Regions from separate parts of the Ancylobacter terrae genome, predicted to be linked through region 1. Evidence: predicted binding sites of a transcription regulator. Region 1 holds the regulator's gene; each other region holds the start of a gene.
The links. Region 1 encodes LexA, which represses DNA repair genes until DNA is damaged. Its sites were predicted from a motif close to TGTTCNNNNTGTGTTCNG; they were not measured.
Positions count from the first base shown of each region.

Region 2: ACEUEL_RS21600 (YifB family Mg chelatase-like AAA ATPase) is a predicted target of LexA. The motif match lies at 2,578-2,595, and genes of this name have one in related genera.
Region 3: uvrA (excinuclease ABC subunit UvrA) is a predicted target of LexA. The motif match lies at 4,668-4,685, and genes of this name have one in related genera.
Region 4: ACEUEL_RS04325 (putative DNA modification/repair radical SAM protein) is a predicted target of LexA. The motif match lies at 3,446-3,463, and genes of this name have one in related genera.

Region 1 covers NZ_JBJGXH010000001.1:1,810,363-1,817,507, forward strand. Annotated here, with positions in the region: gene ACEUEL_RS08670 (CHASE2 domain-containing protein) at 1-884, shown strand, start outside; gene ACEUEL_RS08675 (MBL fold metallo-hydrolase) at 888-1,751, shown strand; gene lexA (transcriptional repressor LexA) at 1,949-2,644, shown strand; gene ACEUEL_RS08685 (ComEC/Rec2 family competence protein) at 2,638-4,956, opposite strand; gene gltX (glutamate--tRNA ligase) at 6,185-7,145, shown strand, end outside.
Region 2 covers NZ_JBJGXH010000005.1:223,868-231,012, forward strand. Annotated here, with positions in the region: gene ACEUEL_RS21595 (response regulator) at 1-14, opposite strand, end outside; gene ACEUEL_RS21600 (YifB family Mg chelatase-like AAA ATPase) at 986-2,518, opposite strand; gene ACEUEL_RS21605 (FUSC family protein) at 2,725-4,854, shown strand; gene ACEUEL_RS21610 (DUF1656 domain-containing protein) at 4,851-5,078, shown strand; gene ACEUEL_RS21615 (efflux RND transporter periplasmic adaptor subunit) at 5,069-5,953, shown strand; gene ACEUEL_RS21620 (glycosyltransferase) at 5,963-6,547, opposite strand; gene ACEUEL_RS21625 (PA0069 family radical SAM protein) at 6,725-7,145, shown strand, end outside.
Region 3 covers NZ_JBJGXH010000001.1:1,368,057-1,375,201, reverse strand. Annotated here, with positions in the region: gene efp (elongation factor P) at 1-58, shown strand, start outside; gene gyrA (DNA gyrase subunit A) at 193-2,931, opposite strand; gene ACEUEL_RS06590 (MarC family protein) at 3,364-3,990, shown strand; gene ssb (single-stranded DNA-binding protein) at 3,994-4,539, opposite strand; gene uvrA (excinuclease ABC subunit UvrA) at 4,909-7,145, shown strand, end outside.
Region 4 covers NZ_JBJGXH010000001.1:901,035-908,179, forward strand. Annotated here, with positions in the region: gene ACEUEL_RS04315 (cupin domain-containing protein) at 131-628, opposite strand; gene ACEUEL_RS04320 (UdgX family uracil-DNA binding protein) at 698-2,218, opposite strand; gene ACEUEL_RS04325 (putative DNA modification/repair radical SAM protein) at 2,215-3,429, opposite strand; gene carA (glutamine-hydrolyzing carbamoyl-phosphate synthase small subunit) at 3,531-4,724, opposite strand; gene ACEUEL_RS04335 (GatB/YqeY domain-containing protein) at 5,039-5,497, shown strand; gene ACEUEL_RS04340 (AzlC family ABC transporter permease) at 5,525-6,268, shown strand; gene ACEUEL_RS04345 (AzlD family protein) at 6,265-6,573, shown strand; gene ACEUEL_RS04350 (SRPBCC family protein) at 6,577-7,131, opposite strand; gene ACEUEL_RS04355 (ArsR/SmtB family transcription factor) at 7,133-7,145, opposite strand, start outside.

The sequences.
Region 1 (7,145 bases):
TCGGCCGCTTCGTGTCGCCGGCGGTGATCGAGCAGCTCGCCACCGACCCGGGGCGGCTGGTGCTCGGCGGCGAGATCCGCACCCTCACCGTCATGTTCAGCGACGTGCGCAGCTTCACCTCCATCTCGGAGCGGATGGACGCGCAGGCGCTTACACGTTTCATGAACCGTTATCTGTCACCCATGACGGACATCGTTCTCGAGCGTCGCGGCACCCTCGACAAATATATCGGCGACGCCATCATGGCCTTCTGGAATGCGCCCCTCGACGATCGCGACCACGCCCGACACGCCACCGGCGCCGCGCTCGCGATGCTGGGGGAACTCGAGGTGCTGAACGCGACGCTGCGCCGGGAAGCCGCGGCGATCGGCGAGACCGCGATCGAGGTGCGGATCGGCATCGGGCTCGCCACCGGCGACTGCTGCGTCGGCAATTTCGGCTCGGTCAAGCGCTTCGACTATTCGGCGCTGGGCGACACGGTCAACCTCGCCTCGCGGCTCGAGGGCGCCACCAAGTTCTACGGCGTGGTGCTGCTGGCCACCGACGCCACCCACGACCTCGCCCCGGATCTCGCCTGGCTCGAGGTCGACACCACCCGCGTCAAGGGACGCAGCCAGCCGGTCCGCATCTTCACGCTGGTCGGCGATGCCGCCTTCGCCGCGACACCCGCCTATCGCGACCTCGCGGAGGCGCATGGGGCGATGCTCGGGGCCTACCGCGCGGCCCGTTTCGAGGAGGCCGCCGCTTCCGCGGAGCGCGCGCACGCGCTGGCGCCCGGGAGCATCGGGAAGCTCTACGACGTCTATCACGAGCGCTGCCGGGCGCAGGCCGGCAGGCCCGCCGACGCGGCGTGGGACTATGTCACTACCCTGCTGGAGAAATGATACGTGACGCGCAAGGTGGACGATGCCGCGCTCAGCGTGACGTTCTGGGGCGTTCGGGGCTCGACGGCGACGCCGGGACGGGGGACGCTGGCCTATGGCGGCAACACGACCTGCCTCGAGATCCGCGCCGGCGACCGGCGGGTCATCCTCGATGCCGGCAGCGGCATCATCGGGCTGGGCGCCGCGCTGGCCGGCGACCCGCCGCAGCCGATCCACATCGTGCTCAGCCACCTGCACCACGACCATATCGAGGGGCTGTTCTTCTTCGCGCCGCTGTTCCGCCCCCGCACGGAGATCATCCTCTATTGCGGCAATCTCGACGGCGCGAGCGCCGAGGTGCCGCTGCGCCGCTACTACAGCCCGCCGCTGTTCCCGCTGCGCTTCGAGGATGTGCCCGCCAGCGTGCGCTATGTCGGCTTCCGCGCCGGCGAGACGCTGGATATCGGCGGCATGCCGGTCCGCACCCACCCGCTGCGCCACCCCGGCGGCGCGACGGGCTACCGCTTCGATCATGCCGGCCGCTCGGTGGCGGTGCTCACCGACCACGAGCATGCCGGCGAGGCGCCCGAACCCGATCTCGTCGCGTTCACGCGGGGATGCGACCTCATCGCCTATGACGCCACCTTCGACGACGCCGACTATGCCGGCCATCGCGGCTGGGGCCATTCCACCCCCAGCATGGGCGCGGCGCTCGCCGAGGCGGCCGGCGCGGGCGGGCTCGCCTGCATCCACCACGCGCCGCAATATGACGACGCCCGGCTCGACCGCATGGAGGCGGCGCTGAGGGAGCGGCTGCCGACCGGCTTCTTCGCCCGCGAAGGCGCCAGCGTCGGCTTCTCCCCGCGCAGCGCGCGCCGCAAGCCGTGAGCCGTGAGCCGTGAGCCGGCGCGGGCCGGACCCGAGGCCGGTGGAGGCGCGTCGAGAGCCGTCGGCTCACGGCGCGACCCGCCCGTCATCGTCCAGGGTTGACCGTAACCCGATCTTTACCATTGCGGAACACAAAAGGAACGTATACCTTTTGTTCGCAGTTTGTTTTCAATGCTTCAGGAGCGGTCGGGATCGCCATGCTCACGCGCAAACAATATGAGCTCCTGCGCTTCATCAACGAGCGGCTTCAGGAGAGCGGGGTGCCGCCCTCCTTCGAGGAGATGAAGGACGCTCTGGACCTTCGCTCGAAGTCGGGCATCCACCGCCTGATCACGGCGCTGGAGGAGCGCGGGTTCATCCGCCGCCTGCCGAACCGGGCGCGGGCGCTCGAGGTGGTTCGCCTCCCCGAGGCCACTCACCCGCCGGCACGCCCGGCGAAATCCTTCGCGCCGAGCGTGATCGAGGGCAATCTCGGCCGCGCCCGCCCGCCGGCGGACGAGCATGCCGACGCCCCGGTGACGGTGCCGGTGATGGGGCGCATCGCGGCGGGCACGCCGATCTCGGCGATCCAGTCGCGCAGCCACACCATCGCCATGCCGGCCGACATGCTCACCGGCGGCGAACACTACGCGCTCGAGGTGCGCGGCGATTCGATGGTCGAGGCCGGCATTCTCGACGGCGACATGGCGCTGATCCGCCGCTGCGAGACCGCCGATACCGGCGACATCGTGGTGGCGCTGATCGACGACGAGGAAGCCACCCTCAAGCGCCTGCGCAAGAAGGGCGCCTCGGTGGCGCTGGAGGCCGCCAACCCGGCCTATGAGACGCGCATCTTCGGCCCCGATCGCGTGCGCATCCAGGGGCGGCTGGTCGGCCTGTTCCGGCGCTACTGACCCTCCGGCGGCGGCAGGGCAAAACCCTCCGGCGTGGCACGCGGATCAGACGGGACGCTGCTCGCCGCGACAGCCGGCGTCGCAGGAGCTTCGGGCGGCGGGGTCGCCCGCGGCAACCAGGGCCGCTCGCTCCCCGGGGGTCGGGCCCATTCGAGGCGATAGCCCTCTCCCGCGGTGAAGAGGGCCGCGGCATTCGGCGCGGTGTCGCGGGTGCGGATTACCCGGGCTGCGCAATCCCGTGGCGGCTCGAAGCGGGTGACGAGGATGGTCGCGAGACGGCAGTCGTCCGCCAGCGCGTCCCGCGATCGCGGCAGGCCCACCACGCCGGGCGTGCCGGTCACCGTGCAGCCGGTGCGGTCGCAGCGGACGGCGGGGTCGGCACCCGGCGCAGACGGCGCGCGACCTTGCGCGGTCGGCGCGGAGCGTTCGCCGTTCGCCGCGCGCCATTGCTCGAGGGCGAAGCGGTTGGCCGGAGCGCCGTCGGCCCGGCTACCGACCACTGACAGGCTGCCGTCCGACTGCCGCACGGCGATCGTCTGGCCCTGCGGATCGATGAGCACAGCGGGGCGCGGGGCCAGCCCGGCGACGACGAGGGCGGCGGCGAGACAGAGCGGAGCCAGCACGATCAGCCGCGTGCGCAGCAGGCAGACGCCGATCAGCGCGAGGCTCGCCAGCCCCAGCGCCGCCATCGGAAACGCCGCGATCGAGCGGTCCGCGCCGGGCATCGCGGCGACGCGATCCGACACCGCCAGCATGCCGTCAATGCCCCATCCCATCACCCGCCAGGCCGGCCCGTCGAAGCCGAACGGGATCAGGATGGTCCCGAGCAGGCCGAATGGCATGACTAGCAGGGAGATCAGCGGCATGGCGACGAGATTGGACACGACGCCGAGCGGCGCCATGCGCTGGAAATGGAACGCCGCATAGGGCGCCGTCGCCAGCCCGGCGACCAGCGAGGTGAGGATCGAGGCGGCGATGATCGCCACGAGCCGGCCGCCGGGCACCTGCGCGAGGCGAGCGGCGAGCCGGCGCGGCGCGAGACGGCCCGGCCCTCCCGACCGCGTCGGTCCGCCCGGCGACGCACCGCGGGGCAACGCACCGTCGGCCCCGTCCGGGCGCAGCCGTTCATAGGCGGCGACCAGAGCGAGGGTGGCGGCGAAGGACATCTGCGTCCCCGGCTCGAAAATCGCCGCCGGGCTGAGGGCGAGCACCCCGAGCGCCGCCACCGCGAGGCTGCGGACGGTGAGCGCGGAGCGGCCGATCAGGACGCCGGCGAGCACGATCAGCGTCATCACATAGGAGCGCAGCGTCGGCACCTCGGCTCCCGAGAGCAGCAGGTAGAAGCTCGCCCCGGCGAGCGCCGGCACCGCCGCCATAGCCTTGACCGGATAGCGCAGCGCCATCCCGGGCACGGCGGCCAGCAGCGCGCGCACCGCGACGAACAACGTCATCGCCACCAGCGCCATGTGCAGGCCGGAGATCGACAGCACATGGCTGAGGCCGGACACCCGCATCGATTCCTCGACGCTCTCCGATACCGCATCCCGCGAGCCGGCGACCAGCGCCTCGGCAACCGCGGCGGCGTCGCCCGACAGCACCGCCCGGATGCGCCGCCCGATATCGGCGCGCAGGTCCTCGAACAGGCGGGCGATCCGCAGCCGCCACGGCACCGGCCCCGGTGCGGGCGCCTCCTGCAGCCGCCCGAGCGCGAAGCCGGTGGCGCCGATGCCCTCGAACCACGCCGCCCGGCCGAAATCATAGCCCCCCGGATAGGCCGGCCCCGGCGGCGGCCCGAGAGTGGCCCGCACCCGCACATGTTCCCCGATGCGCGGCAGCGGCCCGGAGGTGACCGACACGCGCACCCGGACCGGCCGGCTCGCCGGATCGGTCCGGCCGAGATCGGTGACGCGCAGCACCACCCGGGCTCCGCGCGGACGCCGCTCGGCCTGCTCGACGAAGCCGGCGACCTCGGTGGCGACGAGCTGCCGCTCGAGCACCGGATGGGCCATCGCGGCGACCTGCGCCGTCGCGACGGCGAAGCCGCCCGCCAGCGTCGCGAGGCCGGCGAGGAGATGGAACGCCAGCGGCCGGGCCCGGGCCCGAAAGGTCGCCACCGCGAAAGCGAGGCACAGCGCGATGGACGCCGTCAGCGAGGGTTCGTGCGCGGCGCTGAAATAGAGGGCGATGCCGGCGCCGAACGCGACCGGCAGCCAGAGAAAGGCCCGCCGGTCGGCAAGTTCCCGCTCGACATCGCGGGCAAGCGCGGCGAGAAGGCCGGCGATCCGCTCCCGCAGGCGCCGGCCTCCCGCCATCGGCCCCGCCCACGGCGCCGGCCGCCGGCCGGCACCCAATACCTGCGCCCCGGCGCGCCCCCCGCGCCGGCGCCCCGGCCCGGCGCCGTCCGGCGGCACGTCCGGCCCCGGCACCATCGCGAAGCGGCTGGAGGAAACGCTGCCATTCGAAGGGCCCGCCTCGGGCGTTGCCAGGGGCGCCGGTGCGGCTTGAGGAGCAGGAGGGTCCTGCGTGTCAGCCGCGGCGTGAGGGTCAGGCGCGACAGGCAGACCTAACGGAGCCGGTTTGCCCGGCGAATTACGATCGCCCGGCGGAGAACCGGGCTCGTGCCCGGCGCCCGGGGCCCCCGACGGAATGTTCGCCTCCGTCGCAACGACCGAGCGTCGGAGGGCGACATCTCCCGTCGACGAGCGTTCGCCGGGCGGCGCAAGGGGCGCCGGTGAGCGTTGAGCGACAGAAGCGTCCTGAGGATCAGGTGCGGAATTGAGGTCGGGCTCGGCGTGGAGGTCAGGTGCGATGGGGAAATCGGGCGGCACCAGGGGCGCCAGTGCTGCCGGAAGATCGGGGTCTCTCAGCGGATCAGGCGCGGTATGGCGATCAGACTCGATAGGGAGCCCCGGCGGAGCCGGTTCGCCCGGCGAATTACGGTCGCCCGGCGGAGAACCGGGCTCGTGCCCCGCGCCCGGGGTCTCGACGGGCGCGGGCGGCCGTGAGGCGCTAGGCACGTCCGACCCCGGCGCCGGCGCGAAACGCCCGAGAGGAACCCGCCCCGTCGAAGGGCCCGCCTCGGGCGTTGCCAGGGGCGCCGGCGCCACCGGTAGATCCGGATCTTCCTGAGGATCAGGAGCGGCATGGCGGTCAGGCGCGATGGGCAGCCCCGGCGGAGCCCGATCGACCAGAGGAGCCGGCTCGCCCGGCGGAGCATGTTCGCCCGGCGGAGAACCGGGCTCGTGCCCGGCGCCCGCAGTCTCCGGTGCAGCGGGCGGCCATGAGGGGTGGGCCGTGGGGGGCGACTGGCCGGTCGCGGAGGGCGACGGCGGGCGGGTCGCCGGCGGCGGATCGCCCGGCTCCTCGCCGTCCCGCCGGCCGCCCGGCCCGTTGTCGTCCCGCCCCGCCATGCGCGCCGCCCGCACCCCAACCGGCACCGCCGCATTTTCCCCCGCGGCGCGGCTATGCTACACGCACCGCTCCGCGCCGCCATTCCGTTCGCATCCGTTCGGCCGCCCGGCCGCAAGAGACACCGAATCGATGTCCGAAACCGTCGTCACCCGCTTCGCCCCCTCGCCCACCGGCTTCCTGCACATCGGGGGCGCGCGGACCGCGCTGTTCAACTGGCTCTATGCCCGCGCCAAGGGCGGGCGGATGCTGCTGCGGATCGAGGATACCGACCGCCAACGCTCCACCGAGGCGGCGATCGAGGCCATCCTCGACGGGCTGAACTGGCTCGGCATCGACTGGTCGGGCGACGTCGTCTACCAGTTCGCGCGCGCCGCGCGCCACCGCGAGGCGGTGGAGCAGATGCTGGCCAAGGGCCACGCCTATCGCTGCTACGCCACGGCCGAGGAGCTCGAGGAGATGCGCGAGAGCGCGCGCCGCGAGGGCCGGCCGCCGCGCTATGACGGGCGCTGGCGCGACCGCGATCCCGGCGAGGCCGTGGCGGGACGCAAGCCGGCCATCCGCCTGCGCGCGCCGCAGGAGGGCGAGACGGTGATCGAGGACCTGGTGCAGGGCCGCGTGACCTTCGCCAACAAGGACCTCGACGACCTCGTGCTGCTGCGCTCCGACGGCACGCCCACCTACATGCTCTCGGTGGTGGTCGACGACCACGACATGGGCGTGACCCACATCATCCGCGGCGACGACCACCTCACCAATGCGGCGCGGCAGACACAGATCTACCGCGCGCTCGACTGGGGCGTGCCGCAGATGGCGCATATCCCGCTGATCCACGGGCCGGACGGGGCCAAGCTCTCCAAGCGCCACGGCGCGCTGGGCGTCGACGCCTACCGGGCCCTGGGCTACCTGCCGGCGGCGCTGCGGAACTATCTGGTGCGCCTCGGCTGGAGCCATGGCGACCAGGAGATCTTCTCGACCGAGGAGATGAGCCAGCTGTTCGACCTCAACAGGGTCGGGCGCTCGGCGGCGCGCTTCGATTTCGCCAAGCTGGAGAATCTCAACGGGCACTATTTGCGCGCCACCCCCGATGCCG
Region 2 (7,145 bases), on a different contig from region 1:
ACCCCGTCATCCATCTCCATGGGTCTCCCGATGAAGGCCCGCCCACCCGGCCGACACCGCCTGCCGCAGACGGAGCCGCGGACCGGGGAGCCGGCCCGAAGCCGATCGACGCGCACATCGCCCGCAACGCCTGCCGGGATTTGGCCGCGTACGGGGCATGGCTTGGGGCGCCGGCATTGGCCCCGGCACCCGGATCGTGCGCCGCGGACCTGGGCGCCGGCGCCGGCGGCAGATTACACGGCGGGATGAGCGTCGTCATGCCACGCTGTTCCCCGGCTCGGGGGCGCGGCGGCGCGCGGCCTTGCCGGTCGCAGGGGCGAGGCCCCGACCGGCCGCACCGGCTGCGACGGCCACCTGAACCTGTGCCGGACTCGGTCGCTGTCCCAGTCGCGACCCTCGCCGGGGTGCCGCCGGCCTCGCTCGGATCTCCCGGACGCGCCGCTCCCGAACGGGCGATCGCGATCGCGAAGACGGCGGACCGCCTCCTTCGGCTGCGGTGATCCGGCTGCGGACCTCGCCGCCTTTGGCGCGCCGGGCCGCGATCCGCTCGCACGGCGGCCGACCACCCGGGGTGACGGCCGAGGGGCGTATTGCGGGCATGGCTCGGCTCCCGTCTCGGTGTTTCACGTGGATCATCGTCCCTTCGATCGTCGTGACGTGATCGCCGTGACATAGATCGTCGTGACACGGATCATCCGCGGCCGCCGGCAGCGACGATCGCCGCGGCGATTTCGCTGAGCGGCCACACTGGCCCGACAGCGCTGAGCGAAGTCTTGCCGCCGGATGCCGCCCGCCGCGCTTTCCCGCGTGGCGGTTAAGAAAGTCTTGTCCGGCGGCGGCCAGCCGACCGGGACGGTGGTGCCCCATCGCCTCACCACGCATCCCGCATTCCGCCCGGCTGCCGGCGGTTCCTCCGGTCGTCGTCCCCTCGCCGCGGCCGGTGACGGCGCGCCGGGACCCGCGCGGGGCTTCCCCGTGCGGCGCGTCAGGCCGCCGCGCTGGTGCGCTCGATACTGGACCGATAGGCGAGGGCTTCGGCGAGATGCGCGCGGCCGACGCTCTCCGCCCCCGCGAGATCGGCAAGCGTGCGGGCCACGCGCAGGACCCGGTGGTAACCTCGTGCCGACAGGCTGACCAGCCGGGCGGCGTCGGCGAGGAGGGCCTGGCCGGCGCGATCGGGCGAGGCGATGCGCTCCAGCAGCGGGCCGCCGGCCTGCGCATTGGTGGCGAGGTCCGGCCGGTCGAGCGCGGCGAAGCGCTCCGCCTGCACACGCCGCGCCTGCGCCACCCGCAAGGCCACGCTGGCGCTGCTCTCGGCAGGGGCCGGGCGAATGAGGTCGCCGGCCGTGACGGCGGGGACCTCGAGATTGAGATCGATGCGGTCGAGAAAGGGCCCGGACAGGCGCGCTTGATAGTCGGCGGCGCAGCGCGGACCGCGCCGGCAGGTGCGGCCCGGCTCGCCGGCATGGCCGCAGCGGCACGGATTCATCGCCGCCACCAGCTGGAACCGGGCGGGGTAGGTGACGCGGTGGTTGGCCCGGGCGATCACCGCCTCGCCGGCCTCCAGCGGCTGGCGCAGCGAATCCAGCACCGCCGGATTGAACTCCGGCAGCTCGTCGAGGAACAGCACGCCGTGATGGGCGAGCGACACTTCGCCGGGCCGCGCCCGCACCCCGCCGCCCACCATCGCCGCCATGCTGGCGGAATGATGCGGGGCGCGGAAGGGGCGGCGATTGGTCAGCGCGCCGCCCTGGAGGCTGCCCGCCACCGAGGCGACCATCGCGACTTCGAGCAGTTCGGCCGGGGCGAGCGGCGGCAGGATCGAGGGCAGCCGCTGGGCCAGCATCGACTTGCCGGCGCCGGGCGGGCCGACGAAGAGGAGATTGTGCCCCCCGGCAGCGGCCACCTCGAGCGCACGCTTGGCCGTCTCCTGGCCCTTGACGTCGGCGAGGTCGGCGCGCTGCACCGCGTCGGGAGCGAGCCGCGGATCGGGACGCGACAGGCTCTGCCGGCCGGCGAAATGGTTGACCAGCTGGATCAGCGACAGCGGCGCGAGGATGGCGATGTCCGGGCTCGCCCACGCCGCTTCCGAACCGCACTCGGCCGGGCAGATGAGGCCGAAGCCGCGGCCATTGGCGGCGATCGCCGCCGGCAGCACCCCGGCCACGGCGGCGAGCCGCCCGTCGAGCGCCAGCTCGCCGAGCACGACATAGCCGTCCAGCGCATCGGCCGGCAGCGCGCCGATCGCCGCCATCAGCCCGAGCGCGATCGGCAGGTCGTAATGGCTGCCCTCCTTGGGCAGGTCGGCCGGGGCGAGATTGACGGTGATGCGCTTGGCCGGAAGGGCCAGGCCCGAGGCGATCAGGGCGGCGCGGACCCGCTCCTTCGCCTCCGTCACCGCCTTGTCGGCCAGGCCGACCAGATTGAACGCCGGCAGGCCGGGCGCGACCTGGATCTGGACATCGACGGCGCGCGCCTCGACCCCCTCGAATGCCACCGTCGCCACGCGCTGGATCATCGCTCTGCCCGCCAGTCCCCCGCTACCGTTCGAGCTAAGCGCAGGACCTCCCGCGCGTCAAGAACAATATGAGAACAAACCCAGGTGGCCGGCGACCGCCGCCGCGCCGTAAAGGACCGGCGTTGCGCCGGCGGCGGCGCTCCGGCACCCTGCGGCGGCGGCCGGCGCCCGACGGTGGCAGGGAACGCGATGGGACAAGGGCCGCCATGAGCGTCGCCGATATGCCGCGGAGTCTGGCGGCCGCCCGGCCGGGCATCGATCTCGGCTGGCGCAACCTCGTCTTCTCGCTGCGGACCGCCCTTGCCGCCCTGGCGGCGCTGGCGATCGCGTTCTGGCTGGAACTCGACGATCCGCAATGGGCGACGCTGACGGTCTACCTGCTGGCCCAGCCCACGGTCGGCGCCGCCGTCGCGAAGGGCGCCTGGCGCGCCGCCGGCACGCTGGCGGGCGGCGCGCTGGGGCTCGTGCTGGTGGCGCTGTTCTCGCAGGCGGCGGAATTGCTGGTGGCGGCGACCGCCCTCGTCGTCGGCGCGAGCTTCTACGTCGGCGCGCGGCTGCGGAACTACACCGCCTATGGCGTGCTGCTGATGGGCTACACCGCGCTGCTCGTCGCCTATGAGGGCGCGTCCGATCCGTTGAACGCCTGGACGATCGCCGCCGACCGGATCGCCGCGATCCTCCTCGGCATCGCCTGCGTCACCGCCGCCTCGACGCTGGTCTGGCCGCGATTCGCCGGCGACTCGCTCCGCGAGGCACTGGCCGGCCTGTTCGCCGGTCTGTCGGCCTATGGCGCGACGGCGCTCCGCCGTGCGACGCCACCGGCCGCCTTCGCGGAGATGCGCGCCCGGATGGTGACGCAGGTCGTCTCGTTCGACGCGCTGCGCTCCTACACGCTGTTCGAGGCGCCGGAAATGCGTGCCGATGGACCCGCGCTCGCCCGCACGGTGCGCGAGTTCCTCTACGTGCTGTCGATCGCGCGCGGCCTGTATGTCCGGCTGGGGGATTTCGAGGAGGGCGCTGGCCGCCGGGTGATGGCGGAGGTCGAGCCGGCGCTGGCGGCCACGGCGGCGCGGCTCGAGACGATCGCCGCCGATCCCGACGCCTTCGGCGACCCGCGCCGCGTCCGGCAGGAGCTCTTCGCGGCGCGGGCCGGCCTCACCGCGGCCGCCGAGCGGCTGGCGGGGGCGCCGCGCTCGGTGCCGTTCGAGCCGCTGGCGAACGGCCTGCTGATCCTGCGCCGGGCGGACAGCCTGCTGCATGAACTCTCGATGGTGATCGTCGCCGAGGCCGCGACGCTGCGGCCAGGGGGCTCGGCCCGGCGGCGGCGATCCGGCGAAGGGCTGGGCGGCAGCCGCCGCGAGGCAACGCTGAACGCGGCCCGCTCGGCACTTGCGCTCGCCGTCCTCAGCGCGATCTGGCTCGCGACGGGGTGGACGGCGGGCCTGACCGCGGTGACGGGCGGCGCGACGATGCTGTTCTTCGCCGTCAATCAGGACGATCCGGGCCCGGCGGCACGCAGCTTCCTGCTGTGGTCGCTGCTCGGCACGGTCATGTCCTATGTCCTGATGATCCTCGTGCTGCCCTCGCTCGAGGGTTTCGCGGCGCTGGCGGTGGTGCTGCTTTTGGTGCTCATTCCCGCGGGGCTGATGGCGGGAACGCCCTCCCAGGCCTGGGCCGGGATCGCGTTCGGCGGTTTCGTCATCGCCCAGATCGGGGCCAGCAACACGCCGGCCACGAACGAGTTCGTCTTCGTGAACGCGGCAGTGGCGATGGTCTTCGGCATGCTGATCTGTCTCGCCATCCTCGCCGTCTTTCCCATCACCTCGCGGATGCGGCGCGACCTCATGTGGGAGCGCACCTTCCGCCGGATCATTCCCGCCGTGGCGCGCGGCGAACTCGGTGGCCGTGTCGCCGGGCGGATGATCGTCGGGATGCTGCAGACGCTGCTGCCGCGCCTCGCGCTCGATCGGGAGGGCGACAGCGTCTTCTTCGCGGGCACGCTGAGCGTCGCCTCGGCGGCGGTCGAGATCGGGCGGCTCGCCTCTGCCCGCCGCGATCGGCAGACACCCCCCGCGCTGGCAGGGCGTCTCGATGCCTTCCTGACCGCCTTCGCGACCGCCATCGAGCATATGGGCGGCGACCGCGCTGCCGCGGCGCGCGACGCTCAGGCGCTGGTGGCGGCCGCGCGCGCGGATCTCGCCGTGCTGTGGCAGGGTAGCGATGCCGGCGCGGCGCGCGCCGTCCTGCACGCGGGCGCCTCGTTGCGCTATCTGTTCGACCGCTTCGATATCGACCGCGCCTTCCTGACGCGCGGACCGGGGGAAGGTGATCCGTGACCGCGAATGTTGCCGTCCTGCACAGCCTGCCGTTCTTCGGATTCTACCTGCCGCCGATCCTTCTCTGGGCGCTGGCGGCGCTGATGCCCTACATCGCGCTGCGCTGGATCATGCGCCGGTGGAACCTCGACCGGTTCGTGTGGCACCGGGCGCTGTTCGATCTGGCGCTCTATGTGCTCCTCGTCGGGGGCGTCATCTTCGTCGGGGGACGCGGATGGCTTTGAACGCGCCGGTGCGGGTCGGCCTCACGCTCGTTGCCGTCGCCGCGGCCGTGCTGGTCGGCTGGCGGCTGTGGGACTTCTACACGCTCGCGCCCTGGACCCGGGACGCGCGGGTTCTGGCGAACGTGGTCGATGTCGCTCCCGACGTCTCGGGCCTCGTCAGCGCGATCAACGTCGTCGACAATCAGGCGGTGAAGAAGGGCGACGTGCTGTTCGTCATCGACCAGCAGCGCTTCGCCATCGCGGTGCAGCAGGCCGAGGCGAATCTCGACCAGATCCGGCAGGCGCTGAAACTCGCGCAGGACAACGCCGATCGCGACGCCACGGTGATGGCGCAGGATTCCAGCGCGATCTCGGCGGTCACCGCGGAAACCTCGCGGACCAAGGCGGCGGAAACCGCGGCCGCCCGGCAATTGGCGGAGGCCGAGCTCGCCACCGCCCGGCTCAATCTCGAGCGCAGTTCGGTGCGCGCGCCGGTGAACGGCTTCGTCACCAACCTCACCGCCACGGTCGGCGACTACGCCACCGTCGGCAAGGGCGTGGTGGCGCTGGTCGACCGTGATTCCTTCTATGTCTATGCCTATTTCATGGAGACCAAGCTGCCCGCCATCCGGGTCGGCGATGCCGCCGATATCAAGCTGATGGCCGGCGGGCGGGTGCTGCAGGGCACGGTGCAGGGCCTGAGCCGCGCCATCGCCGATCCGACCGCGGCCGGCGGCAGCCTGCTCGCCGCCGTCGACCCGAATTTCGAGTGGATCCGGCTGGCGCAGCGCATTCCCGTGCGCATTGCGCTGGGCCCGGTGCCCGACGACGTGGCGCTCGCCGCCGGCATGTCGGCGACGGTGGTGGTGCGGCCGGACACGTCCTCGCCGCGCTGACCGGCGCTCTCAGGCGTCCGGCAACAGCATCTGCGAACGCAGCAGCAGCAGCCGTCCCCGTCCGATCCGCGCGAACAGCCGCCGCCCGGCCTGCGCCCCCGCGCCATGCCCGCCCAGCGCGTCGTAGAGGCGGCGATGGATGATGAGCCCCTGCTCGGGGCGCGGCCGTCCGGTGAGGGCATGGCGGGCCACCGCGGCCGCCTCGCGCAGCCGGGGGCGCACGCCGAAGCCGTCCAGCGCCATGCGGAACGTGGCAGCCCGGCGGTCCGTCGCGCCGCTGCGCTCGGCCTGATCGATGAAGGCCCGGACGTCGCGCGGCCAGCCCTCCTGCAGCACCCCGCTCGGCTCGAGAAACATCAGCCAGGCCGCCCGCGCCGCCGCCGCGCCCTGCCGTAGCCGGGCCCCGGGGTCGGATGGACCGTGCAGATACTCGCAGCCGGCGGCATCGGCGATCTCGGCGACGGATTCATGCGCGCCGCTGTCGACCAGCAGCACCTCGCGGACGATGCCGGCGGCGGCGCCCGGCACCAGCGCGGCCAGCGTCGGTATCAGCCGACCCTCCTGGCCATGGGTGGGGATCACGACCGAAATCACGCCTGCCTTCCCCTCCCATGGCGATGGCAAGCCGCCCGCAAAGCCTTGTGCTGCCTACAGCACGCCGGCTCGGGCGTACAGGCGGAACCGGAAACCGTGGCCGATGTTCTTGCTATGTTCCGGACGATTGGCTAGTTTGCGGCCATGCGAGTCCGATCCGACGAAAGCCCTCCCGTTATGATCCCGGCGAAGCGGCCGCGCGCCGCCCGCATTCTCGGCCGCCTTGCCGAGGAGCGGGCCGCCCCGCCGCCGGAGCCCGACGCGATTCCCGCGCCGGCCATCGATGCGGAGCGCCGCCGCGGCCGGGGAACCCTGTCCAATGCCGCCGGCCGCTTCGAGCCGCGCGCGCGGGAGGCGTTCGACGATGGCTGGCAGAGCCTCGACGATCTGCCGCCGTTCCGCACCACGGTGACGCCCGAGCGCGCCCGCACCATCATCAACCGCAACGAATCGCCCGATGTCGGCTTTGACCGGTCGATCAATCCCTATCGGGGCTGCGAGCATGGTTGCGTCTATTGCTTCGCGCGACCGACCCATGCCTATCAGGGCCTGTCCGCCGGCCTCGATTTCGAGACCCGGCTCTTCGCCAAGCCGGACG
Region 3 (7,145 bases), 440 kb from region 1:
CACCCGCATCGTGGTGATGACCGCCGACGGCTCCTATGTCGAGCGCGCCAAGGACTGAGCGGGGCCTTAGCGGCAGCCCGCTCCGGCCGTCGCATCCCTCAGCTGCCATCTGAATCGGAACGGGGAGCGGACAGACGTCCGGCTCCCCGTTTTCCTATGGCCGACGCTGTCGGGCCGGGGTCGGCGGGCGGCCTACTCGCCGCCCTCCTCCGCCTCGTCTTCTTCCTCCGTGACGCGCTCGACCGACACCACCTTCTCGTCGGCGGCGGTATCGAACACGATGACGCCCTGGCTGCCGCGGCCGACGATACGGATTCCCTCGACCGGGCAGCGGATGAGCTGGCCGCCATCGGTCACCAGCATGATCTGATCGGCATCCTCCACCGGGAAGGAAGCGACCAGCGGCCCGTTGCGCTCGTTCACCGCCATCGCGACGATGCCTTTGCCGCCGCGCCGGGTGATGCGGTACTCGAACGACGAGGTGCGCTTGCCGTAGCCGTTCTCGGAGACGGTGAGAATGAACTGCTCGGCCGCGCTCATCGCCGCGTAGTCGATCTGCACGCCCTCCCCGCCGACGCTCTCCGGGGCCTCGTCATCGCCCTCGACGATCTCCTCGATCGTGCTCTCGCCGCCGTTCTGGCTGCGCCGTACCGCGTTGGCCTGCTTGATGTATTCGGCCCGCTGCTCGGACGTCGCCTCGGCGTGGTGGATGATCGCCATGGAGATGAGGCGATCCCCCTCCTCGAGCTGGATGCCGCGCACGCCCATGGAGTCGCGCCCCTTGAAGACGCGCACCTCGGTGGTCGGGAAGCGGATGCACTGCCCTCGTGCCGTGGTGAGCAGCACGTCGTCGCCCTCGGTGCAGAGCTGGACACCGGCAATGGCCTCGCCCTCCTCCAGCTTCATCGCGATCTTGCCGTTGCGGTTCACATTGGTGAAGTCCGACAGCTCGTTTCGCCGGACCGAACCGCTCGTCGTCGCGAACATGATCTGGAGGCGGCCCCAGGTCTCCTCGTCCGGCAGCGCCATGATCGAGGTGATGCGCTCATCGGCATCGAGCGGCAGGATGTTCACCAGCGCCTTGCCGCGCGCCTGCGGCGCCGCGACCGGCAGGCGCCAGACCTTCAGCTTGTAGACCTGCCCCTTGGACGAGAAGAACAGCACCGGCGCGTGGGTCGAGGCGACGAACAGGCGGGTGACGAAATCCTCGTCGCGCGTCTGCATGCCGGAGCGGCCCTTGCCGCCGCGTCGCTGCGCCCGATAGGTCGAGAGCGGCACGCGCTTCACATAGCCGGCGTGCGACACGGTCACCACCATGTCCTCGCGGGCGATCAGGTCCTCGTCCTCGAAATCGCTCTCGGCCTCGAGGATCTCGGTGCGGCGCGGCGTGCCGAACTCCGCCTTGATGGCGGTGAGCTCGCCCTTGACGATCTCGCGCACCCGGGTGCGGCTGGCGAGGATGTCCAGATAATCGCTGATTTCCGCGGCGATCTTGTCGAGTTCCTCGGCGATCTCGTCGCGCCCGAGCGCGGTGAGGCGCTGCAGGCGCAGGTCGAGGATGGCGCGCGCCTGTTCCTCGGAGAGCTGGTAGGTGCCGTCCTCGGCGAGGCGGTGGCGCGGGTCGTCGATCAGCGCGATCAGCGGCGCGACATCCAGCGCCGGCCAGTGGCGTTCCATCAGCAGGGCGCGCGCGGTCGCCGGATCCGGCGAGGTGCGGATGGTGCGGATCACCTCGTCGATATTCGCCACCGCGATGGCGAGGCCGACCAGCACATGGGCGCGGTCGCGCGCCTTGCGCAGCAGGAACTTCGTGCGCTTGGTGACGACTTCCTCGCGGAAGGCGACGAAGGCGGTGATCAGGTCGTGCAGGTTCATCACCGCCGGCCGGCCACCGTTCAGCGCGACCATGTTGGCGCCGAACGAGGTCTGCAAAGCGGTCAGCCGGTAGAGATTGTTGAGCACGACATCGGCCTGGGCGTCGCGCTTCACCTCGATGACGACGCGCATGCCCTCGCGCGAGCTTTCGTCGCGGATCTCGGCGATGCCTTCGAGGCGCTTGTCGCGCACCAGCTCCGCCATGCGCTCGATCATCGTCGCCTTGTTCACCTGATAGGGAATTTCGGTGACGATGATGGCCTCGCGCTCCTTGCGGATCGTCTCGATCGTGGCGCGCGCGCGCATGATGATCGAACCGCGGCCCGTCAGATAGGCCTGCCGGATGCCGCCGCGGCCGAGGATGAAGCCGCCGGTCGGGAAATCCGGGCCCGGCACGATGTCGAGCAGCGCGTCGGCATCGAGTTCGGGATCGTCGATCAGCGCGACGCAGGCATCCACCACCTCGCCCAGATTGTGCGGGGGGATGTTGGTCGCCATGCCGACGGCTATGCCGCCGGCGCCGTTGACGAGGAGGTTCGGAAAGCGCGCCGGCAGGACGGTCGGTTCGCGCTCGGAACCGTCATAGTTCTCCTGGAAATCGACGGTTTCCTTGTCGATGTCCTCCAGCAGCGAGGCGGCGACCTTTTCGAGCCGCACCTCGGTGTAACGCATCGCCGCCGGCGGATCACCGTCGACCGAGCCGAAATTGCCCTGCCCGTCCACCAGTGGCAGCCGCATCGAGAAGGGCTGCGCCATGCGCACCAGCGCGTCGTAGACCGACTGGTCGCCGTGCGGGTGATATTTACCGATGACGTCGCCGACGACGCGCGCCGACTTGCGATAGGCCTTGTTCCAGTCGTAGCCGTTCTCGGACATCGAGAACAGGATGCGCCGGTGCACCGGCTTCAGCCCGTCGCGCACGTCCGGCAGCGCGCGAGAAACGATGACGCTCATCGCATAGTCGAGATAGCTGCGCGAGAGCTCGTCGGTGATCGAAACAGGGCGGATGTCGGACGGGCCGTCATCCCCCGGCTTGCTGGTATCGGAATCGGACAAGGAGGCTGCTTTTCACTGGTGAGAACAAATGTCGTGTCTAGCCGATTCCACGCATCATTACCAGCGAAGCACGTCTGAGTCGGGTATAAATCAACAAGCTATTTCAATGATTTATGAGATTTTTTGAGCTGCGCTTCCCAAACGTGGCGCAAGCGTGGCGCAGCGGTTATTAAATACCTCTCTGCGAGGGGCCGTGCCGCCCGCCACCATGGAGCCCTCACGGCCGGATCCATGGTCCGTGTGCTAGAAGCACGGCTGGGGCTCTGCGCGCGCAACGCCGGGAGAGCCCTTGCGCGGCCCGCTGCGTGCCGCGGCGCACGCGGGGGCAGAGGCTGGCGCGGAGCGCGAATGTGGTCTTTTATTACCCATCCGTCCGGGCGCGATCCGGGGGATGGGCGCCCGCACACGGCGCCCCAATCGGAGCGCAGCTGGATGGACGGCTATTTCGCCTCGGCCTTCGTCACCATGCTGGTGGTGGTTGATCCGGTGGCCCTCGCCCCGATCTTTCTCGCCGCGACGAGCGATCTCTCCAACGCGGAACGGCGGGACGTCGCCTGGCGCTCTTCCGGCATCGCCCTCGCGATCCTGATCGTGTTCGGTGCCGTCGGCGCTCCGCTGCTGTCGGCGTTGGGCATCACCCTGCCGGCCTTCCGCATCGCGGGCGGCATATTGCTCTTCTTCATCTCGTTCGAGATGGTGTTCGCGCGGCGCACGGAGCGCAAGCCCGAGGTCGCGGAAATCGACGCACGTGAGCAGCACTTGCGCAGCCTCGCCGTCTTTCCCCTCGCCATCCCCCTGATGGCCGGCCCCGGCGCCATCACCGCCATGCTGCTGCTGGCAGGCGACGCGCGCGGCGACCCGATCAAGCTTGCCGGCCTGTTCATCATCACGATGGCCGTCGTCGCGAGCTGCCTCGCCGTCTACCTCGCCGCGGACCGGATGAACCGGCTTCTGGGCGTCACGGGAAACGCCATCCTGTCGCGCCTGCTGGGCATCGTGCTGGCCGCCCTCGCTGTCCAGTTCGTGGTCGACGGCATCCGTGCGGCGTTCCCCACGTAACGCTCAGAACGGGATATCGTCGTCGAGGTCGCCGCTGCCGCCGCCGAAGCGGCTCCCCCCTCCGGCGGCGCTGCCGCCGCCGGCCGGCGCCGGCCGCCGCTCGGCGGGAGCCGAGCGCCCGCCCCCGCCGAAGCCTCCCCCCGACCCGAAATCGCCGGACCCGGCGCTGTAATCCTCGCCGCCCGACTCGGAACCGCCGCGCCCGTCCAGAAGGGTGAGCTCGCCGCGGAAGCGCTGCAGCACCACCTCGGTCGAATAGCGCTCCTGCCCCGACTGGTCCTGCCACTTGCGGGTCTGGAGCTGCCCCTCCACATAGACCTTCGAACCCTTGCGCAGATACTGCTCGGCGACCCGGGCGAGGTTCTCGTTGAAGATCACCACGCTGTGCCACTCGGTCTTCTCGCGACGCTCGCCCGAGCCCTTGTCGCGCCAGCTTTCCGAGGTCGCAATGCGCAGATTGACGACCGGCTCGCCCGAACCGAGCCGCCGCACCTCGGGATCGCGCCCGAGATTGCCGATCAGGATCACCTTGTTGACGCTGCCTGCCATCTCGTTCTCCCCATCGCGCGCAATCACCGGCCGTTCGGCCGCGCACCTTAAACGGCCGCGACCGCGACCGAGAGGCCGGCCAGCGCCTTATCCACACTCTTGCCACCACGTATGGCCAGCCTGAAAAATGTTCTTGTTATGTTCGTAACATTAAGGCTAGCCTGGCGCAAGGGACGGATGACGGGTGCATCGGCCGACACTATGTTGGAGAATGGCGATGGGCGGTTTCGGCATGTCGGCGTGGCGCGCGCGGGGCCTTCCGTTGCCGCCATCCGGGCTTTTCATCCGCACAAGCCGCCCTTCTTTATGTGAAACCTGCCGCCGACCCCCGATACGGCATCGCCGTCGGGACGCGGCTGTGAGACCGTCATGACCGATCGCGTGGACAAACCGCGTCGCGATGCGCGCACCATTTCCGTCCGGGGTGCGCGCGAGCACAATCTGAAGAACGTCGATCTGGAGATCCCGCGCGACAGTCTCGTGGTCTTCACCGGCCTGTCGGGCTCCGGCAAATCCTCGCTCGCCTTCGACACCATCTATGCCGAGGGCCAGCGCCGCTATGTCGAGAGCCTCTCGGCCTATGCCCGCCAGTTTCTCGAGATGATGCACAAGCCCGATGTCGACCAGATCGACGGGCTCTCGCCGGCCATCTCGATCGAGCAGAAGACCACGTCGAAGAATCCGCGCTCGACGGTCGGCACGGTCACCGAGATCTACGACTATATGCGCCTGCTGTGGGCGCGTGTCGGCGTGCCCTATTCGCCCGCGACCGGCCTGCCGATCGAAAGCCAGACCGTCAGCCAGATGGTCGACCGCGTCCTCGCCCTGCCGGAGAAGACGCGCCTTTTCCTGCTGGCGCCGGTGGTGCGCGGGCGCAAGGGCGAATACCGCAAGGAACTGGCGGAGTTCCAGAAAAAGGGCTTCCAGCGGGTCCGGATCGACGGCGCCTATCACGAGATCGCCGACGCGCCCGCGCTCGACAAGAAGCTGAAGCACGACATCGACGTGGTGGTCGACCGGCTGGTGGTGCGTGCCGACATCGCCGGCCGGCTGGCGGACAGCTTCGAGACGGCGCTGGGCCTCGCCGACGGCATCGCGGTGGTCGAGTTCGCCGACGAGAAGGACGCGGACGGCGCCCCGCGCCGCGTCATCTTTTCCGAGAAGTTCGCGTGCCCGGTCTCCGGCTTCACCATTCCCGAGATCGAGCCGCGGCTGTTCTCCTTCAACAATCCGTTCGGCGCCTGCCCGGTCTGCGACGGGCTCGGCCATGAGAGCAAGATCGATCCCGACCTCGTCGTGCCGGACAAGGCGCGCAGCCTGAAGCAGGGCGCCATCGCGCCCTGGGCGAAATCCTCCTCGCCCTATTACGGCCAGACGCTCGACGCCCTCGCCCGCCATTACGGCTTCAAGCTGACGACGCCATGGGAGCAGCTTACAGAGAAGGCGCGCGCGGTGATCCTGCACGGGTCCGGCGCCGAGACGGTCCGCTTCGTCTATGACGACGGCATGCGGGCCTATGAGACCAGCAAGACCTTCGAGGGCATCGTCACCAATCTGGAGCGCCGCTGGCGCGAGACGGAAAGCGACTGGGCGCGCGAGGAGATCGGCAAGTATTTCTCCGCCGTTCCCTGCGCGGCCTGCCACGGCTTCCGGCTGAAGCCCGAAGCCCTCGCGGTCAAGATCGCGGGCTCTCACATCGGCGAGGCGGCACAGCTCTCGGTCCGCCACGCGCTGGCCTGGTTCGAGCAGCTGCCCGGCCAGCTCACCGCCAAGCAGAACGAGATCGCCGTCCGGATTCTCAAGGAGATACGCGAACGTCTTGCGTTCCTGCTGGATGTCGGCCTCGACTATCTCACCCTCGCGCGCGCCTCGGGAACGCTGTCGGGCGGCGAGAGCCAGCGCATCCGGCTCGCCAGCCAGATCGGCTCGGGCCTCAGCGGGGTGCTCTATGTGCTGGACGAGCCCTCGATCGGCCTGCACCAGCGCGATAACGAACGCCTGCTCGGCACGCTGAAGCGGCTGCGCGATCTCGGCAACACGGTGCTGGTGGTCGAGCACGACGAGGATGCCATCCTCGCGGCCGACCATGTGGTCGATGTCGGGCCGGGCGCGGGTATCCATGGCGGCAGCATCGTCGCGCAGGGCACGCCGGCGCAGATTCTCGCCGACCCGGCCTCCCTCACCGGCAAGTATCTCACCGGCGAGCTCGGCGTTCCCGTGCCCAAGCGCCGCAAGCCCAACGCCAAGCGCATGCTGCGCGTGGTCAATGCGCGCGGCAACAACCTCAAGAACGTCACCGCCTCGATCCCGCTCGGGTTGTTCACCGCGGTCACCGGCGTCTCGGGAGGGGGGAAGTCGACCCTGCTGATCGACACGCTCTACAAGGCGGTGGCGCGCCGGCTCAACGGCGCCTCCGAACCCCCGGCGCCCCATGACGGGATCGAGGGGCTCGAGCATCTCGACAAGGTCATCGATATCGACCAGTCGCCGATCGGCCGCACGCCGCGCTCGAACCCGGCGACCTATACCGGCGCCTTCACCCCCATCCGCGAGTGGTTCTCCGGCCTGCCGGAGGCCAAGGCGCGCGGCTACGGGCCGGGGCGCTT
Region 4 (7,145 bases), 910 kb from region 1:
GATTGGACTTTCTGGGCGGGCGGTTCCCGCAATTGGGCGCACCCCATAAACCAGATTCCCTCGATGGGGAAGGGCAGGGCGCCCGGCTCCGGCGCATGGCTCCCGCGCCCAAGGCCGCGGGCCGTGGATTTCAGCGCGTCCAGAGCTGCGGCAGAGCCCCCGAATAGCCGGTCACCGGATCGCCTGCCGGGGTTTCGACGCGGGCGATGGTCGAAAAAGCGGCCGTGAGGCGCTGCAGATCGGGCCGCTCGATCGCATAGTCCTGTCCCGGCGGATAGGCGCCGACGACGAGGAAATCCTCGCTCGCGGAGAGCCGCCGGTGGCCGGTGCCGGCCGGCAGCACCACCGCGTCGCCGGCTGCGATCGCCAGCACCACGCCGTCGGGCCCGCCGAGCTGCACGCGGGCGTAGCCCTTCGCGACCATGAGCGCCTCGTGCGCGGTGGAGTGGAAGTGGTGGTAATCGAAGATGCCGTCGCGCCAGCGGCATTCCCAGCCATTCGCGTTCACCCGACGCTCGATATTGCCCGCCTCGGCCGGAAAGGCGGCGCGGTAGATCAGGACAGGGAAGGCGGGGTGGTTCGGCACACCCCCGGAGGGAGCGAACCGGAGGGTGTGCGGTTCGATCATCGGCTCGTCTCTGTCTGTTCCCGACGGGGAAATACAGAGACGGCGTGGCGGTTCCGCGCTCGCTCCCGATCAGCTCGCGACCATCTCCCGCGCCTGCCGCAGGTCCGACACAAATGCCTTGAAGCCTTCCTCCCGGGCCGCAGGGTCCGGCAGCCGCAACAGGAACGAGGGATGCACCGTGACGAAGCCGGCATGACGGCCGAGGGGCCGCGGGCCGCGTTCCCGCGTCACCGCCAGCGCCTCGCCGGAGAGCGCCAGCGCCGCCGTGCCGCCGAGGGCGACGACGAGGCGCGGGCGCACAAAGCCGAGTTCGGCCTCCAGCCACCAGCGATAATGCTTCACCTCGCCGGTGGTCGGCTTCTGGTGCAGGCGGCGCTTGCCGCGCTGGACGAACTTGAAGTGCTTGACGGCATTGGTGAGGTAGAGCCGGTCGCGCTCCAGCCCGGCTTCCGCCAGCGCCTTCATCAAGAGTTGCCCGGCCGGGCCGACGAAGGGGCGGCCCTCGATGTCCTCCTGATCACCGGGCTGCTCGCCCACCAGCGCCAGATCGGCGCCCATCGGCCCCTCGCCGAGCACCGCACGGGTGCCGCCGGGCACGAAGGAGGGCGTGTCGCGGATCAGCCGGTTCAGGTCGTCCAGCGATGCGGGGGCCTGCTCGCTCATCGCTTCCACCGCCTTTCTCGGATCGCGCTTGCGCGGAACGCTCGCCTCGCGGGCGATCATGTCCTCAACGCGCGCGGCTGCCGATCGGACGAGGCCGGGGATAAGCTGCGCCTCCGGCAGGTTCGGCCAGTATTTCTTCGGCATTTCGGTACGCATCATCACTGGGTTGGTGCGCGCCGGGTTGAAGGCGCTGGCATAGTAGGCGAGCCAGCCCTCCTCGAAGCCGTCGCCCTCCGGCAGACGAGGGCGTCCGGCGGGCGGGCCGAACATCAGCGTCTGCCCATCCCAGCCGACCGTGCCGACCGGGGTAAGGATGGCCCAGTCCATGCCGGGAAAGCGGGTGCGGAAGAAGGGTGCGGCCGCCTCGACGATGAAATGCTCCGGCTCGAACCAGGCGAGGAAGCGCTCGCGCCCGCTCTCGCTCCCCAGCGCGCGAAAGCGCACGAACGCGTGCATCTTGTGGATGTCGCGCCGGACCGACTTCGCCATGAGCGAGAGCCGATGCACCAGCGGGTCGGCGGGATTGTCGATGAGCCGCCGCTCGCCGTTCAGTACCCGCCAGACCAGCGTATAGAGCCTGCCGAAACGCTCGGGATCGCGATGGCAGAGCACGAGATCGACCAGTTCGCCCACCGCGCGCGGCAAGGCGAGGGCAGGGGCATCGGACGGTACGCCGGGGCGGTCCGTCGCCGCCCCGACATCGGTGCGGGGCGGGAGCCCGGCGAAGAGGTCGCCGGCCGTGGCGTCCGCCCGCTCGGCCGTTTCCCGCATGCGCCAGCCGATATCGGCTGGCGGCACACCGTCGGCGACGAGGCGGCGCACGGCGCGCCGAAAGCCCGCGTGGTCCGCACCGTAGCCCAGCGCGATGATTTCGCTCCCCGACCGCTGGCCGCTCGCTCCCGGCTCAGCCCGGGGTGCCGCGCTCACGCGAACAGTTCCAGCTGCCGCGCCGGTGGCGCGAGGCGTTCGCGCAGGTCCGCCCGGTCGGTCAGCTTGAGCGGATGGTGGTCGGCGGTGATGAGGAAGGCCTGGGCACGCCTCACGCCGGTGCTGAGGCGGCCGATATCGTCCAGCGTCAGCCGGGTCTGGCGGCGCGCGCGCAGGATACGATCCACCGCCCGGGCGCCGAGGCCCGGGACGCGCAGCAGGATTTCGCGGTCGGCGGCGTTGACGTCCACCGGGAAGCGTTCGCGATGCTTCAGCGCCCAGGCGAGCTTGGGGTCGATGTCGAGGTCGAGCATGCCCCCCGCGCCTCCGGCGGCGATCTCGTCGACGCGGAAGCCGTAATAGCGCAGCAGCCAGTCGGCCTGGTACAGCCGGTTCTCGCGGCGCAGCGGTGCTGCCTTGACGGGGAGCACGCGGCTCGCTTCGGGGATGGGGCTGAACGCGGAATAGTAGACGCGCTTCAACCCGAATCCGCCATACAGCCCCTCACTGGTCCGCAGCACCGCCTCGTCGGTGGTGTCGTCGGCGCCGATGATCATCTGCGTCGACTGCCCGGCAGGGGCGAAGCGGCGCTTTTCCGCGCGCGCCTCGACGATGCGTTCCTGCATCTGGCCCATGGCGGCCTTGATGCCGAGGGCGTCCTTCTCCGGCGCCAGCGATTTCAGGCTGATGTCGGAGGCGAGTTCGATATTGACGGAGAGCCGATCCGCCCACAGCCCGGCCTGCTCGATCAGCCAGGGGCTGGCCTCGGGGATGGCCTTGAGGTGGATGTAGCCGGCGAAGCCATGATCCCGGCGCAGCGTGCGCGCGACCCGCATCATCTGCTCCATGGTGTGGTCGGGCGAGCGGATGATGCCGGAGGAGAGGAACAGACCCTCGATATAGTTGCGCTTGTAGAAACCGAGGGTGATGCGCACGACCTCGTCGACCGAGAGGCGCGCGCGCGCCACGTTCGAGGAGCGGCGGTTGATGCAATAGGCGCAGTCGAACAGGCAGTAGTTCGTCAGCAGGATCTTGAGGAGCGACACGCAGCGCCCGTCCGGCGTGTAGGAATGGCAGATGCCCGCTCCCGTGGTCGAGCCGATGCCGTTGCTCGCAGCCTTGCGCCCGCGCGCTCCGGACGAGGCGCAGGAGGCGTCGTATTTCGCGGCGTCGGCGAGGATGCCGAGTTTGGCACGCAGGGCGTCATCCATCGGGAGGCTCCTTCTGCGTTCACTTTATGTTCTAAGTCAAATCGGTCAACCCCCGCCGGGTAAGGTGCCCGGCCGCGAGGGCCGGGCAGGAGAGACGATGTTCAGGCCGCCTGCTTGGTCCGGGCGATGAGTTCGACGAAGCGATCGAACAGGTAGTGGCTGTCCTGCGGTCCGGGGCTGGCCTCAGGATGATACTGCACCGAGAACACCGGCTTGTCGGTCAGCTGGATGCCCGCGTTGGAGCCGTCGAACAGCGAGACATGCGTCTCCTGGGCCGTCGCCGGCAGGCTGTCGCGATCGACCGCGAAGCCGTGGTTCATCGAGGTGATCTCGACCTTGCCGGTGGTCTTGTCCTGCACCGGATGGTTCGCGCCGTGGTGGCCCTGGTGCATCTTCATCGTGCGCCCGCCGACCGCGAGGCCGATCATCTGGTGGCCGAGGCAGATGCCGAAGGTCGGCACGCCCTTGTCGATGATCTCGCGGATCACCGGTACGGCATATTCACCGGTAGCGGCCGGATCCCCCGGGCCGTTGGAGAGGAACACGCCGTCGGGCTGGAGCGCGAGGATCTCCTCGGCCGAGGTGGTGGCGGGCACGACGGTGACCTTGCAGCCGGCGCGGGCGAGCAGGCGTAGGATGTTGCGCTTGATGCCGTAGTCGACGGCGACCACGTTCCAGGCGGGCGCGACCTGCCGGCCATAGCCCTCTGGCCAGCTCCACGGCGTCTCGTCCCAGGTGAAGCGCTGGGCGCTGGTCACCATCGGCACGAGGTCCATGCCGACGAGGCCGGGCCACCGGGCGGCTTCCTGCTTCAGCGCCTCGATGTCGAACGTGCCGTCCGGGGCATGGGCGATCACCGCGTTGGGCATGCCCTTGTCGCGGATCAGCGCGGTGAGCGCGCGGGTGTCGATGCCGGAGATGGCGATGATGCCGCGCGCCTTCAGCCAGGCGTCGAGATGACGGGTGGCGCGGTAGTTCGAGGGATCGGTGATCGCCGAGTGCAGCACCATGCCGCGCACGCCGGAGGCGCCGGCCATCGAGACGGTCTCGACGTCCTCCTCGTTGGTGCCGACATTGCCGATGTGGGGGAAGGTGAAGGTGATGATCTGCCCGGCATAGGAGGGATCGGTGAGGATCTCCTGGTAGCCGGTCATCGCCGTGTTGAAGCACACCTCGCCGACCGCATGGCCGACGGCGCCGAGGCCGAAGCCTTCGAAGACGGTGCCGTCCGCCAGTACGAGGAGCGCGGTGGGGGCGGGCTCGGCCCACACATTGTCCGATGCGTTGCCGCTCATGGTCCTCAATATCCCTCTTCGCTCGCGCCGAAGCCGCGCGCCGACCGGCCCGCCCGTTGCCGGACCGACCCTCGCCACGCCGCTTGTTCCCGAGCCGCTGGTGCCCTAATTAGTCGTTCGCCGTGCCGGACGCCAGCGCTTAAGCCGCGCAGGAGGGCTGCATCGAACGCCGGAGCCCCGGGATCGGGCGCGCCGGCCGGATGCGGCAGGGCCCCGGGATCGGGTGGCCGGACACGGGCGATCGGGGAATCATCGCGGGAAGGCCGCCGGGCAGGGTGCCGGGCCCTGCCGCCGACATGTATGAAGAGGCTGACGTGCTCCGCGACGTGATCAATACCTCCCTCAAGGAATCGATGAAGGCGCAGGACAAGGTGCGCCTCGGGACGCTGCGCCTCATCAATGCCGCCATCAAGGATCGCGACATCGACGCGCGCGGCCATGGCCGCGACCCGCTCTCGGACGACGAGGTGCTGGGGCTGCTGACCAAGATGATCAAGCAGCGCGACGAATCGGCCCGCATCTACGAGGAAGCCGGCCGCGCCGACCTCGCGGCGCAGGAGCGCGACGAGATTGCGGTGATCAGCGGCTTCCTGCCCAAGCAGATGACCGAGGCGGAAGCGCATGCGGCGGTGGCGGCGGTGATCGCGGAGATCGGCGCGCACGGGCTGAAGGACATGGGCCGCACCATGGCCGTGCTCAAGGAGCGCTATACCGGCGTGATGGACTTCGCCAGGGCGAGCGGTGCCGTCAAGGCGCTGCTGACGGCCGGCTGAGGGCGGGCGGCGGGCAGGATCACGCGCGTGGACCATCCGTCGACGCCAGCGCCCGCCGGCTCCGGGGCGCCGCTGGCCGCCAATGTCTTCACCCGCGCCGGCGTCGCCCGCGGCATGCGCGCCATGTTGCCGGTGGTGGTGCCGGTCTTCATCTTCGGCGTGGCCTTCACCATTACCGCCCGCACCGCCGGCATGCAGGGCTGGGAAGTGCTGGCGATGAGCGCCTCGGTGTTTGCCGGCGCCTCGCAATTCGCCGTGCTCGACCTGTGGCACTCGCCGGTGCCCTGGGTGCCGCTACTGCTCGCGACCTTCGCGGTGAATGCGCGGCACCTGCTGCTCGGCGCCTCGCTCTATCCCTGGTGCCGCTCGCTGCCGCCCGGCCAGCTCTACGGCGCCATGACGGTGCTGAGCGATCCGAACTGGGCGGCGACGGTGGTCGCGCAGGCGCGCGGCGAGCGCGACCTCGGCCATCTCTTCGGCGGCGGCGTGATGCTGTGGCTGGTCTGGATGGCGGGCACTACGGCCGGGCTCGCCGCCGGTCATCTCGACCTCGCCGACGTCAAGCGTTTCGGCCTCGATGCCGTGTTCATCTGCTTCTTCGCCTGCACGCTGGTCGGCCTGCGGCGCGGGCGTGTCGATGACCTGCCCTGGCTGGTCGCGGGCGGGGCGGCGCTCGCGGCGATGTGGTGGCTGCCGGCGAACTGGCACGTTCTGGTCGGCGGTCTCGCCGGTGGGGTCGCGGGTCTCGTTCAGTGGGAACTCAAGCGGTGAATCCGACCGACGCGGTTCTCGCCATCGTCGCCATGGCCCTCGTCACCTATCTCACCCGCGCCGGCGGGATCTGGGTGATGGGGTTCATGCCGATGTCGAGCCGGGTGGAGGCGTTCCTGCGCTACCTCGCCGGGTCGGTTCTGGTGGCGCTGGTGGTGCCGGCGGCGGTGCGCGGGGGAACGGCGGCGATGCTCGCGGTCGGCACGGCGGCAGTCGCGATGGCGGTGACGCGCAAGACGCTGCTGTCGATCGCCCTCGGGGTCGCCGCCGCCGCCCTGCTGCGGGCGGGCGGCGGCGACTTCTAGAAATCAGGGCGCTGGTGCCGCTTCCGGCGGCAGGCGGGCGTCATACTCGCCGTGCAGGCGATCGATGTTCGCCCAGAAGGGTCGGCCGTCCCGGCCGTTCAGCCAATCCTCCAGCAGGCCGAGATGGGCGTGCCAGCCGCTCGCCACCAGCAGCATGCCGCTGCGTTCGGCGAGCCGCTCATGGGTGATCGTGAGGAGCACAGCGGTACCCTTGGAGGCGAGATCGAACGTCACCTCCGAATGGGGCTTGCCGGCATCGCCCCAGGTGAAGGCCAGCCTCTTCGGCGGGTCGCAGGCGGTGACGGTTCCGTTCAGGCGCATCTCGCCGTCGAACTGGCGGAGCCGCTCGGGGACGGGATCGTGGCCGGCGCAAAGTTGGCCATTGCGGAAGACGAGTTCGACCTTGCCGCCGACCTTCAGCTCCATCGGGCCGGCGGCGAGCCACAGGGCGCGCTTTTCCGGATCGGTGAGATAGGCCCAGACCCGATCGATGGGTCCGGGCAGGGTGCGCTCGAGGCGCAGCGTGCCCGGGCTCTGGACGGTCGCGTAGTCATCCATTTCATTTTCCTCCC